One region of the Chryseobacterium piperi genome, then DNA from elsewhere that is predicted to be linked to it. Evidence: riboswitches for the same ligand, from Rfam matches in the RefSeq annotation. Region 1 holds a riboswitch; each other region holds the start of a gene.
What was found. Region 1 has a riboswitch for cobalamin ahead of CJF12_RS00405 (acyl-CoA thioesterase). Riboswitches for the same ligand answer to the same signal wherever they lie in the genome.
Positions count from the first base shown of each region.

Region 2: another riboswitch for cobalamin. It lies ahead of CJF12_RS19490 (TonB-dependent receptor plug domain-containing protein); the one in region 1 lies ahead of CJF12_RS00405 (acyl-CoA thioesterase).
Region 3: another riboswitch for cobalamin. It lies ahead of CJF12_RS12350 (TonB-dependent receptor plug domain-containing protein); the one in region 1 lies ahead of CJF12_RS00405 (acyl-CoA thioesterase).
Region 4: another riboswitch for cobalamin. It lies ahead of prpB (methylisocitrate lyase); the one in region 1 lies ahead of CJF12_RS00405 (acyl-CoA thioesterase).

Region 1 is NZ_CP023049.2:83,700-87,715, forward strand. It holds gene CJF12_RS00395 (HD domain-containing protein) at 1-40, shown strand, start outside; gene CJF12_RS00400 (DUF4932 domain-containing protein) at 124-1,500, opposite strand; gene CJF12_RS00405 (acyl-CoA thioesterase) at 1,736-2,119, opposite strand; cobalamin riboswitch at 2,236-2,417, opposite strand; gene CJF12_RS00410 (hypothetical protein) at 2,473-3,270, opposite strand; gene CJF12_RS00415 (endonuclease MutS2) at 3,482-4,016, opposite strand, start outside.
Region 2 is NZ_CP023049.2:4,437,646-4,441,661, reverse strand. It holds gene namA (NADPH dehydrogenase NamA) at 1-241, opposite strand, end outside; gene CJF12_RS19495 (cytidine deaminase) at 344-826, shown strand; cobalamin riboswitch at 1,152-1,328, shown strand; gene CJF12_RS19490 (TonB-dependent receptor plug domain-containing protein) at 1,361-3,208, shown strand; gene CJF12_RS19485 (YncE family protein) at 3,220-4,016, shown strand, end outside.
Region 3 is NZ_CP023049.2:2,818,344-2,822,359, forward strand. It holds gene CJF12_RS12345 (YncE family protein) at 1-562, opposite strand, end outside; gene CJF12_RS12350 (TonB-dependent receptor plug domain-containing protein) at 559-2,586, opposite strand; cobalamin riboswitch at 2,701-2,886, opposite strand; gene CJF12_RS12355 (cytochrome-c peroxidase) at 3,017-4,016, opposite strand, start outside.
Region 4 is NZ_CP023049.2:1,928,352-1,932,367, reverse strand. It holds gene CJF12_RS08390 (aminotransferase-like domain-containing protein) at 1-314, shown strand, start outside; cobalamin riboswitch at 554-748, shown strand; gene prpB (methylisocitrate lyase) at 1,160-2,068, shown strand; gene prpC (bifunctional 2-methylcitrate synthase/citrate synthase) at 2,055-3,206, shown strand; gene CJF12_RS08375 (bifunctional 2-methylcitrate dehydratase/aconitate hydratase) at 3,254-4,016, shown strand, end outside.

The sequences.
Region 1 (4,016 bases):
ATTGAGCAAAAGTTTGGAAACGGAAAAAGTTTTAAAGTAATTCAACTTTTATAAAAGAAAAGACACTGTTCAGCTATTTTGAGCAGTGTCTTTATTTTTAATTTATAGGCAGGCTGAAATTATTTATGATGAAAGTAATAAGTAGTTTCGGGGATTTAGTAAAATACCATTCTTAGAATAAAGTCCTGTTTTACTATTCCATATATGAAAAGATAATCCAAAATCTTTATATGGAGTATCTAATTTGAATTTAACTTCTTTTCCATTTTTGGACCAAACTGGATTTGTAATAGTAATAATGGTTCTGTTATTGGTTTCTTTTCCATCTACTAATTCAAATAATCTCAGTTGAATACTTTTCGTCCTTTTCATGGGTTCTGTGAATTGTATTACTAGATTGTTTTTGTCAACCTTCTCAAGGTTTTTGTTGTTTGCGTTGACAACAGAAGGTTGGGAAATGCTTTTCTCCGTTTTATGAGTCCATTGTAACATTGGGGAATATAATTTTTCCAGGCTCTTATTACTTTTGTAAAGCTCTATCAATTTTTCGGAAAATAAATTTTGGGCTATAAATCCACGTGTGATATTTGTTTTATAATAGATAGTAGAGATACTATCTACTTTTTGTTCCGGAAAATTTTCTCGGATAAATAAATCATATACTGCCCAGGTCATATATTCATTAAAAGAATTAATATCGGAATATCCTGAATTTTTATCCCAGTTATTAAGACTGAAATTTTCCTTTATTTTATTGGAGTATTGATCAGAAATTGGATTTACATAACCATGGTCTATCTCCGAGAAAATAGTATGATTATCAATAATCCTCTGCGCAATATTACCTTTTAAATTTCCAAGTATCAGATCTTGGCCTATATTGGGGAAATCAACCGTTAATAAGCTGTTGATATCTCTATGGCAGTTTTGTCCACCGACCAGAGGAGAAATAGCAATAGCATAGGTTCTGCTGTTGTCGTTGGTAGGTCTTCCCGCAATCTTGTCTAGAAAAGCATAAGATTCGTTGATAAAGTAATAGTCTTTGTAATTGTTGATTAAAGAATTATAAAAACTCTGATGGTCTTTATAAAAAGTCCGATAATTAGATTTTTTTACAAAGTCATTGATTAGCTCAAGATTTTCATCTACTTCTTTAGGGCCAAATGAATTGAAAGGGTAATCTCTTTTCAGTAGTCCTTTTTCATCAAATGAAAAAGCATAAAAATCGGTTCGGAAACCCAGGAACTTTTTCCAGTCTTTTCTGGAATAATTTACTTTTTTTAATAAAGGATGGCCTTTTACAGGAGAAAAATAAGTGATGATTTCATCATAATAGGGAGGTATCTTTTGAACATCATAAGGGTCTGTTTTTCCATATTCGGTTAATGCTAGAATAATATTTCCTAATTCATAACCTTCAGGAAGCTCAATTTTTATGTTCTTTTGTGACCATATAGAAATTGAAAAGAAGAATGAAACAATAAAAATTATTTTTTTCATAGAATATAAATCTGTTGATCGTTTTATTTATTTTAAGGTTAGCAGAAGGAAGTATGAAGAGAATAATTATGCTCTAATTTTTTATATTTCCTTATCTGCTAAAATAAAAAGTAAAATAACTCTAGCAGTATTTAAATAATTATGATAAAACGAGCAATTTTGCTTTAAGAATAGAGAAGCTTATTTTCGAATAAAAAGACATCCGGCGGCCAAAGGCCGCCGGATGCTTCTCTAATTATAGTATTTGTATGGGCTTTTTGAATTCATCAATTGCGACAAAAGTAAAATCACCTACAATGGCTCTTTCCCTTTCATAAGAATACATTTGTTCCGTATAAATTTCTACATTGACTTTCATACTTGTTTTGCCGACATGCGAAACAGTTCCTATCAATTCAACGATAGTTCCTGCAGGAATAGGCTTTTTGAAATCGATTTTGTCACTGCTTACCGTTACTACTCTTTTTCTTGCAAAGCGGGTTGCGGTAATGAATGCCACTTCATCCATCAATTGCATCGCTGTACCTCCAAAGAGGGTATCATAATGATTGGTTGTATTGGGGAAAACCGCTTTAAATATTTTGGTTTCGGATGCCTGAATTCTTTCTTCTGTTGTCATATTTCATTATTAAATTAAAGCGAAATGAAATAGATTGAAACAAACAGAATAATAACAGGAATGGTGAAATCCCTGAAACAATCCATCAGATCAATAAACTTCAAGCCGCGAAAGTTTCTTGTTTAAAGAAATAGGCAGGTCTCCTGACTTGTAACATCTTTATTTCCTTCCCATACACATAGCACAGTGGATTCCTTATAAAGACTTTTAGCTACTTACAGTTGCGCGACAGTTCGTGATTTTCACACGATTCCCTTTTAATCTGTGGTTAAACAGAACCAACTTCTGTGATGAATAAGCATTAAAACTTTTTCAGTGGCAAAAATAAGGATAAAACAGAGAATTATGGTAGATTATTCCGGATTTTTATAAATAATCTGATTGGCAACCCGTCCTTCTTTGATTGTCCAAAGAGTTGTGTATCTGTTTTCGCCGGAACCGTTGATCATGTAAAGAAAAATATTATCGTTGTCAATGGCTGCAACATTGATGTTATTGAAATCCATGGTTGGCTGAAACATGTTTTTAATGGCTTCTCTTACAAAGACAGAGCCTCTTCCCGGCTGTTGTACTCTAATAGATTTAATTTCCGTCATCCCTTCAGGAATTTCATTGCTGATTCCCCAGGGTTTTATTTTGTCTATGGTTAGGAGTTTTCCCTCAGCATCTTTTTCCTGCTTACGATAGCTAGCATTGGAAGGGTAAACATCAATAATTACTTTACTTCTTTGCGCTGTCGGAATTTTAGGATTATTGTTATCCGTGAAAATCATGGATCGCCCGTTCTTAGATTTAGAAGGAGTGTATTGAGGGAGCTGGTCGATAAAAGCTACCCGGTCTTTATTCACCATGCCTTCTTTTTCAAGGGTTTCGTATCGCACAAAAGGTTTTTCCGTTTCTTCTTTGTCCGGATATTTGATCCACAGCCATTCGGTTTCGCCCGGGGCTGGTTTTACATAAAGAAAAACATCGCCTTTACGCATGCGGATCTTACCTACAATTTTTCTGTAATTATCCTTGGCAACACGAACGTTTGCATATCGATCTTCAGCTTTTACCACTCCAAAAGGAATTTTTTGTTGCCCTTGTATAAAAGCCAGAGAAAACAAACTAAAGGCTGATAAATAAAACGCTTTGCTTACGGAACTCATGATGAAAAATTTTAGATTCCTCAAATATATAAATTAAATGCTTTTGAGAAGACAAGTATATAAGCCAAAATCCTTGTTCGTTTAACGATAAAAATTAAAAAAGAGGATATTAATTAATATCCTCTTTTTTATAAATTTTAATTCCGTCTTCTTTCTTATAAAGATTTAGGAATTTTAATCAATCTATATTTTTCCAATACAAAGCGGTAGTTTAGATCCTTTCCAACTCATCTGCGTTGATTGTTGTCTTGAAAGTTCCATAGTTGACAATCACTTTATTTTTAGAGATTTTTTCTATGGTTCCGACACTTGTGCTTCCGGGAATACGAACACGTTGTCCTATTTTCATCCATACTGCACGGTCGATTTTACGCTTTTCCTCTATCTTTTCATTCGTTTCAGCTATCTTTTCAATAACATCTTCTTTCTTCAGCTGTTGCGTGATCTTTCTTTTGACCACCTGTAAGCGCTTGGTTTCATCTTTGTCAGCTCCTAATTTTCTGAATTTTTCCTGCTCTAATAATTTGACGAAATCTTTAACCACATCTTTTCGGGATTTACCTTTGGTATAGCTGTCGATAAAAGTTTCGATCTTATTCCCAAACTGTAGCTTACGGTGTTCTTCTTCATACAGCTTTTGGAAATTGAAAAGTTTTTGCTGGAGCTGCTCATTTAATTTCTGGAAATTGTCACGTTTATCTTCAACGGATTCCTTTCTTTCTGCCAGATCTGTTTTTAGTTTTTCA
Region 2 (4,016 bases), 150 kb from region 1:
CCAGTTTTTCTGCTTGTTCATCATTCCAGATTCCCATACACTTATTCGTGATTCTGCCACGTGGCTCCACACCTGTTGCTTCAACCATAATTAAACCTGTACCGCCTTGTGACCTGCTTCCATAGTGTACAAAATGAAAATCATTCGCCAGTCCGTTTTCACAGGAATACATACACATAGGGGACATTACCCATCTGTTTTTAAGCTCTACATTTCTGAATTGTATCGGAGTATATAACATCTTGATTTGTTTTATATTTTAATATCAAACGAAGAAATAGAATCTACTTGCTCACGTGGTGAAAAAGAAGTAATTTTATCCCCCCTTTTTAGGCTTCAATATATGAAAAAAGACATACAGATCGGCTATGAATATTTTAAAAATAGTAGCGAACTGAACGATATAGAAAAAAAACTGTTCGAAAAAGCAAAACAGGCTCGTGAAAATGCCTATGCCCCCTATTCTCAGTTTTTGGTTGGCTGTTCTATTTTACTTGAAAACGGAGAAATATTCTCCGGAAATAATCAGGAAAATGCAGCTTTCCCATCAGGACTTTGTGCTGAAAGAACAACCATATTTTGGGTAGCCGCCAACTTTCCGGATCAAAAAATTAAAAAAATCTTTATTGTAGGTGGTCCCAAAGAACGTTCTGAAAAAACACCTCCTATTCCACCTTGTGGAGCATGCAGACAAAGCTTGATGGAATACGAAACAAAACAACATGAAAATATCGATCTTTATTTTTCAAGTATGAATGGAGAGGTAGTGAAAGTACATTCAATTAAGGATTTAATGCCTTTTTATTTTGACGGTACCTTTTTATAATCTGTAAAAAGGTAAAACCGCAAAATCGCCAATTTGTAAATGAGGAGTTCAACAGGTTTTTGTCATTTCGAACAAAGTGAGAAATCTCTTAAATTAAAATTAGAAACTGTTCTTCCTTTATTAAAAGGACGTTCATCTACTCTGTTTAATAAAACCATCCATACGGGTTTTGTCATATATTCTGGCAGGTTACGTAGACACTTATTCTCTATATGTGGAAGTCTTGGATGCTTTCAAAATAATCCTGTATACCAATGTCTTCATTATTTCGCATGAGATTATCTTGTTTAATTTTAACAATAAATTGCTGGTTCTTTTTAAAAACTTATCTTTGCAAAACTTTGGTTTTCAAGCTATTGAAAATAATAGGGAATTGGGTGAAAATCCCAAACTGTCCCCGCAACTGTAAATCGCAATAATTATTTCTATAACAAACCACTGTGAAAACGGGAAGGTATAGAAAAGTGAAAGTCAGGAGACCTGCCAAAATGATAACTCAAAAATATATTGCTTTCGGAGGAAAAGTAAAATAGTATGAAAAAAACTTTAATACTACTTTTATCGTCATCTGCTTATCTTCTTTGTTTAGGACAAGAGAAAGCAATTGATACCGTTTATATTTTTGACAACCAAATGAATCGGGTAAAACTGTTTCATAAGGTCAATACACTTACTCCAAGTGATATTCAAAAGAACTCTTCCAACTTATCTGAAGTATTACGCTTTCAGTCTTCCGTTTATATTAAAGAAAATGGGCGTGGAATGGTCTCTTCTCCCTCATTTAGGGGGACGAGTGCACAGCAGACCGCTTTTGTCTGGAACGGAATTAATATCAATTCTAATTTTTTAGGACAGGGTGATATTAATAATATGCCTTTATTCGGATATGACCAGATGGAAGTAAAAGCCGGTGGTGGAAGTGTTATCTATGGAAGTGGTGCGATTGGCGGAAGCATCCATTTAAATAATGATTTAAGTTTTAATAAAGGCCTTAAGGCCTCTCTATATTCTGAAGTAGCCTCTTTTAGTACCTTTATTAATTTTGCACAAGCGGCATACAGTAATGATAAGTTCAGCTTCAAAGTTTCAGGAAACCATATCAATAGTCAAAATGATTATGAGGTTGAAGAAAAGAACTACCTGAACAGAAACGGCAGATATTATAACACTACTTTTAATCTTGGCGCTTCTTATAAAATAGCTCAACATCAGACAATTTCATGGCAAAGTCAGTTTTTTGATTCGTCACAAAACTATCCTATTTTTACAGAGAATGGGAATAAAACAAAGTATGAAACACAAAGTATCAGAAGTTTAATTTCCTGGGACATTAATAAAGGGAAGCTATCCAATAGTTTAAAAGCAGCTTATACTGAAGAAAATTTTCAATATTTTGGAATTTATAATACTCCAAAAACAAGTGGATCGACAGGAAAAAACTATATATTCAAAAATGATTTTAATTATTTCATTCTCCCTAAACTTAATCTGAATGTTATTACAGAATTTCAGGTAAATAAAGGAGAAGGATATCAGCCCAGAACCTCAGCAGAAAATACAGAGAGCATTGGAAATGTAAGCAGAAATGTAGGCTCTTTAGCAGGACTTCTTCGCTATTTCCCCACAAAAAATTTACGTTTTGAGGCAGGAGTAAAAAAAGATTTCGTTGAAGATATCAGCTCACCTGTTCTTTATTCATTATCAGGGAAATGGAATCCTTTATCCTGGTATAGCATAGGATTGAACGCATCCAAAAATTTCAGATTTCCTACTTTCAATGACTTATATTGGAATCCTGGAGGAAACCTTAATCTAAGGCCGGAAAAATCTTATCAGATGGATATGGACCATGAATTCAAACTGAACGCTTTTAAACTAACAGTAAGCCCTTATTACATGAGTATAACCGATAATATTGTCTGGCTTCCTACGGCATATGGATATTGGTCTCCGGTTAATATCAACAAAGTTGAATCGTATGGTGTGGAATCACAAATTACTTTCGATAAAAAATTTAATGACCATCATTTGAGATTTAATATTGGATACACCTTTGCTAAATCTATCAATAAAGAAACCAAAAAGCAAATGATGTATGTCCCTCTTCATAAAGTTTTTGGAAATTTTGATTATCAATATACCTTCTTAAAATTCTACGTTCAGGGAATGTTTAACGGAATTACATATACCACAACAGATGAAAAAAGAGAAGATGCATTGGATCCGTATTTTGTTTTAAATACAGGAGTTTCAGCAACACTTCTCAAAAAATACACTTTAGGATTTAAAGTCAATAATTTAACCAATACTGTTTACGAGACTGTATCGTTTTATCCGATGCCTAAACGCAACTACAGTATTTCTGCCACTATAAATTTTTAATAAAAAATAACATGAAAATAACTAGACTTTTACAGCTTTTATTTGCCACCGTATTATTATTCAATATTTCGTGTAGTACCGACAGTAGTTTCACTCTTCCCGAAATTACATATGAAAATGGGTTTCTAATTACCAATGAAGGGAATTATGGAAAACCTAATGCCGAGGTAACTTTTGTTTCCAGAGATTTAACTTTTAGCCAAAACAATATTTTTTCTAAAAATAATAATGGAAGCCAGCTAGGAGATGTTCTACAAGCTGCTGCATTCAGTGGAGATAAAGCTTATTTGTTATTAAACAATTCAAATAAAATCCAGGTAGTTAACCGCTATACTTTTAAAAGTGTAGGCGAAATTACCAATCAGATTAATTATCCCCGTTATATTGCTGTTGCTAATAATAATGTTTATGTAACCAATGATCAATACCAAGCAGCAAAATATCTAAGTATCTATAAAACTTCGGATTTATCGTTTGTAAAAAAAATAGCTTTCACAGAGAATGTTGAAAGAATTGTAGAAGCAGGAGGAAATATTTTTATTCAGAATGCAAGCTTTGGTTTTGGAAATAAAATTACATACATCAATACTTCCAGTAATACAGTACAGTCTACAATAACATTACCCAACGGAAATATTAACAGAACAATTTCCTACAACTCAAATGTCTATGTTATTGCTTCAACAACTACAGATTCTTACATCTACCAGATTTCAGGTACAGGAAATATTACCAAAACGACAAAACTAACAGGTATTGCCAATGCTACGAATCTTCAGATTGAAGGCGGAAAATATTTCTTCTCTTC
Region 3 (4,016 bases), 1.8 Mb from region 1:
GGTTTCCTACGATCTCCATTTCTTCGGGCTGATACCCTACAGTAACCTCTCTTTGTATGGAAAGTGATGTAGTATCGATTTCTACGACTTTCCCTTTAGGTGCATTGGGATTAATATCAACAGGACCGGCATAACTGCTTGCATAAGCCTTTCCCCCTTTGAATTTAATATACCTGCAATTCTGTAACTGAATCGTTTTAATACGTTTAGCTGTTTTAGCGTCCAATACTTCGATTTTATTGGATACATTCACAACTACATACAGCTTGCTTCCATAGATTTGCAGATCATTGCCGACATCTCCCAGCTCCTTTACCACATTCGGGTTTATCTCAGCATAGATATTTCTCCGGTAGCTTCCCGTGGTATAATCAAAAAAGTCCAGGGTGCATTTATTGCTTCCCATATTCCCTTCATTCAGAATATAAAAGCCTTTAATGGCAGTATTTTCCGGCAGTGCAATACCGGTTTCCGTTTCTTCTTTCGGGACGTACTCATCTGTTCTGCATGAAAACAGAAAAAATAAGACAAAAGCAAGAAGGTAAAAGTTTATTTTTTTCATAATGTATAGCTTACAATAAGTTTAAAATTTCTTCCAGGCATAGGATAGTTTCTTACCACATCATAGTGTTGATTCAGAGTATTATTGACTTCCAGGCTTGCTTTCAGCTGATGTGATCGCCAATAAAATGTTCTCTGAACGGATAGATCATGAGTATACCAGGGCCTAACAGCATTGTATTCAATATTGTTTTGTTGAGCATCATATCGTTTCCCGGTATACATGAAACTATAATTAAAACTCCAATCCTTATAATCCGCCATCATCGTAAAGGTTCCTGAATGCCATGGTACATAAGGGATCTGATCCCCGTAATAAGATTCCCCCTTTTCTGTAAAATCCCGCGCACTCTGGTATGTATAACTTACCAAAGGCTTTAATTGCACCTGCCCTAGCTGCAGTTGTGCCTGTACGTTGACATCAGCACCTATAATCTGTACATCCCCCAGGTTCGTCATCATCCATCTGAAAAGATTGGTAGTGGGTACGGCGATAATCTTATTTTCAACCTTGTTATAGTAACCGTCTACTTTTACATAAATATTTTTTAAAACAGGTTGGTTAAAAGATTTCTGATAAGTAAAACCCAAATCATATTGGTTGGTAAATTCCGGTTTAAGAAAAACATTTCCAATCATTGTATAATACAAATCATTAAAGGTTGGCATCCTGAAGATCCTTTTATAAAAAGCCCTTATCATAAAATCTTTGGAAGCCAATGGCTGGTAGCTTAAAAATGCTGAAGGAGTCCATTCTCTTTTATCCGGGGATTTCGAATTACGCTCTACTTTCTCCTGAATAAAGGTTCCTAATACACTTCCTAAAAATTTAAACCGTTTCCATTGGTATGTTGTTGCAAAGGCAACCAACGAAGTATAGCGCGTAGGAAAAGAAAACAGTTTTAAATTCGAATCCAGGTTATTATATTGAAAATCAACATTCGCGCTCACATCCCAATTGGATGTAATGGAATACATATTTGATGATGACAGGTAAACTTCCCTCTGGATGTACTTATTATCTGTCTTTAAAGCTGTTTCTGCTACATTTACCGTGTCCAGATACCTGGTATAGTCATAGGCAAATTTGGCTTTAATCTGTGTTTCCAGCTTTGGAAATATTCTCTTTCTAAAACTGGTCTGCACAAAATAATTCTTATCCAACAGCTTCTGCCCTTTTGGTCCAAAACCATTATTGACGATAGCTGAAGGAATTCCACGATCAGAAATATATCCATATCCCCGGATATTCCAGCTTCCGTTATTCAACAAACCCTGCAAACTGGTTTCAAAACGCTTTGCCGTAATATAAGAATCATATCTTGTGGCCACAGTATCGTTGGCAATGGAACCATCAGGATGTTTTTTCTGATACGTATATTTATATCTCCCATCACTTTGTATAAATTCGGAACTGAAACTGGCAGAGACTTTATTCGAAATTTTTTGCTCCAGGCGAAAAGACGGATTAAAGAGATCTATAGAACTGTTTTTTATCCTGAGAACAAGATTGGTTTTCTTTTTTCCATAAAAGACCGGAGTTTTGGGCTGCAGGTAAATAGAACCCGAAGACCCAAAGTCCTTAGCAGGCTGGAAAATTTCACTTTTCTGACCGTTATACAATGAAATCTCCTCAATATCATCCAATGAAAACTTTCCCAGGTCAATGACTCCATTTTGAGCATTTCCCAACTGGATTCCATCATAAAAAACGCCTACATGCTGGCTTCCCATACTTCGGATATTCACTGTTTTCAATCCACCAATTCCTCCGTAATCTTTGATCTGCACTCCTGAAAAATACCGCAGTGCATCAGCAACAGACTGGCTGTTAAGCCGTTCCAACTGCTCTCCGGAAAGCGTTTGTGCAGGCAGAATTTCTTTAAAATCTTTTTTATAAATATGAACCGGAAGAATAGCTTTTTCCTTTATACTATCTTTTGATTGAGAAAAATACAATTGAGTAACCAGCACAAGAATTGTGATTATTATGTTTCTGGTTGTATTAGTATATTTTGATTCCATTAGCTCCCTGAGAATAATTGTAACGCTAATGGATATAAGAAAGCAGCAACGGTATAGCACAGCAATATACTGTACAAAATCGTTGTTGTCCTAAGCTTTATTCCACGAAAGCGTCAAACTTTAATATTTCCGGCAGGTCTTCTGACTTACTCCATTTTTGAAATCCTTCCCATTAAAAAAACAGTGGATGTATTCTTCAAAAACTTTGGTTTGGAGCTTACAGCAGCGGGTCTGTTCCGGATTTACACCGGATTCCCTTTTAAGAGCCTTTTACAGCTCACCAGATTGCGGCAAAGATAGAAAATTCCCGTAAGAAACAATACTCCATCTAACAAAATGATAATCAACCTGATAAAACAAAACATCCCGTTACAATGTAACAGGATGCTTGCTGATATACCCTTTAAATTCTACAATGGGTAAATTGGATTTACTTTCCTACAAACTTACGGTCACTCAATGTCTTCATAAATAAGATAAGATTAACCTTTTCCTGCTCCGTCAGGGGAATTCTGTTTCCATTGCTCTTAAGGATCGGATCAAGGTTATTGGCATCTAAAACTCCATTATCCAAATAGTCAAGAACAGCTCTCAATGTCGCGAACTGTCCGAAGCTTCCGTAAGGAGCAGTATATTCTACATTTCTTAGAGAAGGAACACGGAAACTCATATAATCTACCGGAAGACCTGTAACCCTGCCGCGCCCAGCTTCATTAGTATCAGGATTCAATGGGAATCCAATATTTCTAAAGCTCTGATCTGTAAATAAAGCAGTACTATGACAGCTGGAACATTTTTGCTGAAAAGTCTGATATCCTTGTGCTTCATTTTCTGTGAAAGAAATCCCTTCATTCCGTTTTACCTGATCATATTTACTATCGGCAGAAATAAGCGTATACTCATATTGAGCAATACTTTTATATATCCTTTCGGGGGTCATCACTTCATCTCCAAATGCTTTTCTGAATAAATCTTTATATGTGGAATCGCCTTTAATTTTACCAATAACTTCCAGAATAGATGACCCCATTTCTTCATGCGTGATAATAGGAACCAATGGTTGTTTTTCAAGCTGGAGTATATTCCCATCCCAGTTATAAAACTTCATAAACAACATGTTTTGGATAGGAGGTGTATTCCGGATTCCTTTTCTCCCCAAAATACCTATTGCTTGTGCATTGGTATCAGCAAAAGCATTAGCCTGAATATGGCAACTGGAGCATGAAACCGTATTATCTGCACTGAGTCTTTTTTCGTTGAATAGCTTCTCTCCCAACTCAACACCATATTTTGTAGGCCTGTTTGAGTTCACCGAATTATTTAGTTCGGGAAAACCTGATGGAATATTCAAAGAGATGTTGGGGTTATCATAAGCAATCGGTTCATAATAGTCATTATTGCATGATATCAACAGTATGACAACCGATAAA
Region 4 (4,016 bases), 1.8 Mb from region 1:
TTCGTAAACAATTGCAGGAACAGGCTACAGCAATAGGAGAGGCTTTGAGCAATTATTTCCCGGATGGATCTCATTTTTATAAGCCGGCAGGAGGATATAGTATTTGGGGAAGATTACCGGAGAGATTGGATATCTATGCTTTTTATCATTATTGCGAAACTCACCGGATTTTATTTACTCCGGGTGAAATATTTGGCTTCGGGAATCAATTCAGTCACTATTTTAGAATCATATTTGCAGATCGCATTAATACCAAAAACGTCCTGTCTCTACAAAAGGCCGGTGAAAAAGCCAGGAAGCTTTTACCGGAATAATTTCGACCGTGATGGATACTTAGCTTTCTATAAAAAATAATAAAAGCAGAGGGAGCTTGCTCCTTGTAGGGAATTTTTTTAGGATTAATATTCTCTGTTTTTTGATGATCTATCCATTTGAATGATTTTTAACAAGCACATTTTTAGGGGATTATATTTGCCTAACATAGGTTAGGGGATTATTATATACGTGTTTGGATAAAATACTTATATTTACGACCAAGGAGTTTAGTTAGACTTCTTTATCAACCGAAATTGGTTACACTTAGCTGGGTATTAAAAGGGAATCGTGTGTAAATCACGAACTGTCGCGCAACTGTAAGTAACACTCAAAAAGGTTTTTATCTATCAAGGTCCACTGTTCGTTTTTGCGAATGGGAAGGACGATAAAAATCGTTACAAGTCAGGAGACCTGCCTATTTCGAATTGACGATGCTTTCGCGATCTGAAGCTTATAGTCAGGTATGATACGTTTTGATGATGCACCAGTATTGATATGGTTGTATGATCATGATGCAGAGATAGTGTTTACCGCATGTATTGCAAAAATACAGGTATATCTATAGTTCTGCCGTATTGCTCCTTTCCATAATTTTCTCTCTTACAAAGTATTGTGAAGTTATCAACTGCTTTTTATAATGATTTATAGACATTAAAAGGGTTGGTGATCATACGGTCACATTATCTGACTATTACTGATTAATTGTCAAAGTGAGGTATTTATCATCAACCATTCATCAAGGTTTATAGGTCGTTGGATTAGTTTAAACAATTTAAAAAAAAACTATTTTTTAAATTGTTGATAGTATGTGAGTTAAAAACATTAAACGAACAATGATATTAAGATGAGTAAAAATGCCAATTTAAAGTCAGCCGGATTACGGTTCCGGGAGGCTATGCAAAAAGAAAATCCTCTTCAGATTGTTGGAGCTATCAATGCTAATCATGCATTATTGGCTCAGCAGGCAGGTTTCAATGCTATTTATCTTTCAGGAGGCGGAGTTGCTGCAGGTTCTTTAGGTGTTCCCGACTTGGGAATTACAACCCTCGAAGATGTATTAATCGATATTCAAAGGATAACCAATGTATGTGAGCTGCCGTTGATGGTAGATGTAGATACAGGTTTTGGTCCTTCGGCATTTAATGTATCCAGAACAGTGAAATCTCTGATTAAGGCGGGTGCGGGTGCCTTACATATTGAAGATCAGGTAGGAGCAAAACGTTGTGGACACAGACCTGGTAAAGAAGTAGTAAGTAAAGAGGAGATGGTTGACCGGCTAAAAGCGGCTGTTGACGCCAGAACTGATGACGATTTTGTGATTGGAGCAAGGACAGATGCATTTGCCAACGAAGGATTGGAACGAACACTTGAACGTGCAGTTGCTTATAAGGAAGCCGGAGCAGATTTCATATTTGCGGAGGCTGTTCCCGATTTAAACTATTATCAAAAATTTGTAGATGCGACCGGGATTCCTGTTTTAGCAAATATTACTGAATTCGGGATGATCAAAATGTATACTGTTGAAGAGCTGAAAAAAGCAGGAGTGGGTTTGGTTCTATATCCGCTTTCTGCTTTTCGTGCTGCTAACAAAGCTGCTCAGAATGTATATCAACATATTCGTAAAGACGGGACACAGGCTAATGTATTGGATACCATGCAGACCCGTGATGAGCTTTATGAGAGTATCAATTACCATGATTATGAACAAAAACTAGATAACCTTTTTAAAAAGAACAAAAATGTCAATGAATAATGAACCTACATTTAAACCTAAAAAGAGCGTAGCACTTTCAGGCGTAGCAGCAGGAAATACTGCACTTTGCAGTGTTGGTAAAAGCGGGAATGACCTGCATTACCGTGGATATAATATTCTGGATCTGGCTGAAAAAGCAGAGTTTGAAGAAGTAGCTTATCTGTTGATCTATGGCCATCTTCCGACACAATCACAGCTCAATACTTATAAAACCAAACTCAAATCGTTAAGAGGCCTGCCTCATTCCGTAAAAAGTATTTTAAAAAATATTCCTGCGGCTGCACATCCAATGGATGTTATGCGTTCAACTGTTTCTGCCATAGGTACGATCCAGCCTGAGAAAGATGATCATAATGTGGCCGGAGCAAGGGATATCGCAGATAAGTTATTAGCCTCATTCAGCTCAGCACTTTTATATTGGTATCATTATACCCATAATGGAAAAGAGATTGAGGTTGAAACAGATGACGATACCATTGGCGGACACTTTTTACATTTATTACATGGTAAAAAACCATCTGATTCCTGGGTGAGAGCAATGCAGATCTCATTGAATCTCTATGCTGAACATGAATTTAATGCTTCTACTTTTACGAGCAGGGTAATTGCCGGAACCGGATCTGATATCTATTCTTCTATAACAGGAGCGATCGGGGCGCTAAGAGGTCCTAAACATGGGGGAGCAAATGAAGTAGCTTTTGATATTCAAAGCCGTTATAATTCTGCTGATGAAGCGGAAGAAGATATCCGCAAAAGAATTGCCAATAAAGAAGTAATCATAGGGTTCGGGCATCCGGTTTATACCATTTCTGATCCAAGAAATGTAGTGATTAAGAAAGTAGCAAAACAGCTTTCTGAAGAAGAAGGGGATATGTTGCTTTTTGATATTGCAGAACGATTGGAGACGATTATGTGGGGAGAGAAAAAGATGTTTCCTAATCTGGACTGGTTCTCAGCAGTGTCATACCATTTGATGGGGGTTCCGACTTTAATGTTTACCCCATTGTTTGTCGTATCCAGAGTAACAGGATGGAGTGCACACATCATCGAACAAAGACAGGATGGAAAAATTATCCGTCCAAGTGCCAATTATACAGGGCCTGAAAATAAAGATTTTGTTCCTATAGGAAGCCGATAATCAATCAATTCAACAGATATATAATAATAAAATTTAAAAATAAAAAGATGTCATCACACATTTCAAATGAAAGACCGCAACCGGATAAAGTATTAACAGATATTGCAGATTATGTATTGAATTACGAAATCAAGAATGATTTAGCCTGGAAAACAGCTCACTACTGTCTTTTAGATACGATCGGATGTGGGCTGGAAGCTTTAACATATCCTGCCTGTACCAAATTACTCGGGCCTATTGTCAAAGGAACAATTGTTCCGAATGGTGCTAAAGTACCGGGAACTCAATTTCAATTGGATCCGGTTCAGGCTGCTTTTAATATTGGAACTATTATTCGCTGGTTGGATTTTAATGATACCTGGTTAGCTGCAGAGTGGGGACATCCTTCGGATAATTTAGGAGGGATTTTAGCGACTGCCGATTGGTTGTCCAGGGCTTATATTGCGGAAGGAAAAGAGCCTTTAAAAATGAAACAGGTACTGGAGGCAATGATTATGGCCCATGAAATACAAGGGGTAATAGCTCTTGAAAACTCATTCAATAGGGTAGGTCTGGACCATGTACTATTAGTGAAGCTGGCTTCAACTGCCGTTGTTGGGAGATTAATAGGATTGACACGTGATGAGCTGATCAATGCTGTTTCATTAGCATTAGTTGACGGACAGTCTTTAAGAACCTATCGTCATGCTCCTAATACGGGAAGTCGTAAATCATGGGCAGCAGGTGATGCAACTTCCAGAGCAGTACGCTTAGCATTGATTGCTAAGACCGGTGAAATGGGATATCCGTCAGTACTTACCGCTAAAACAT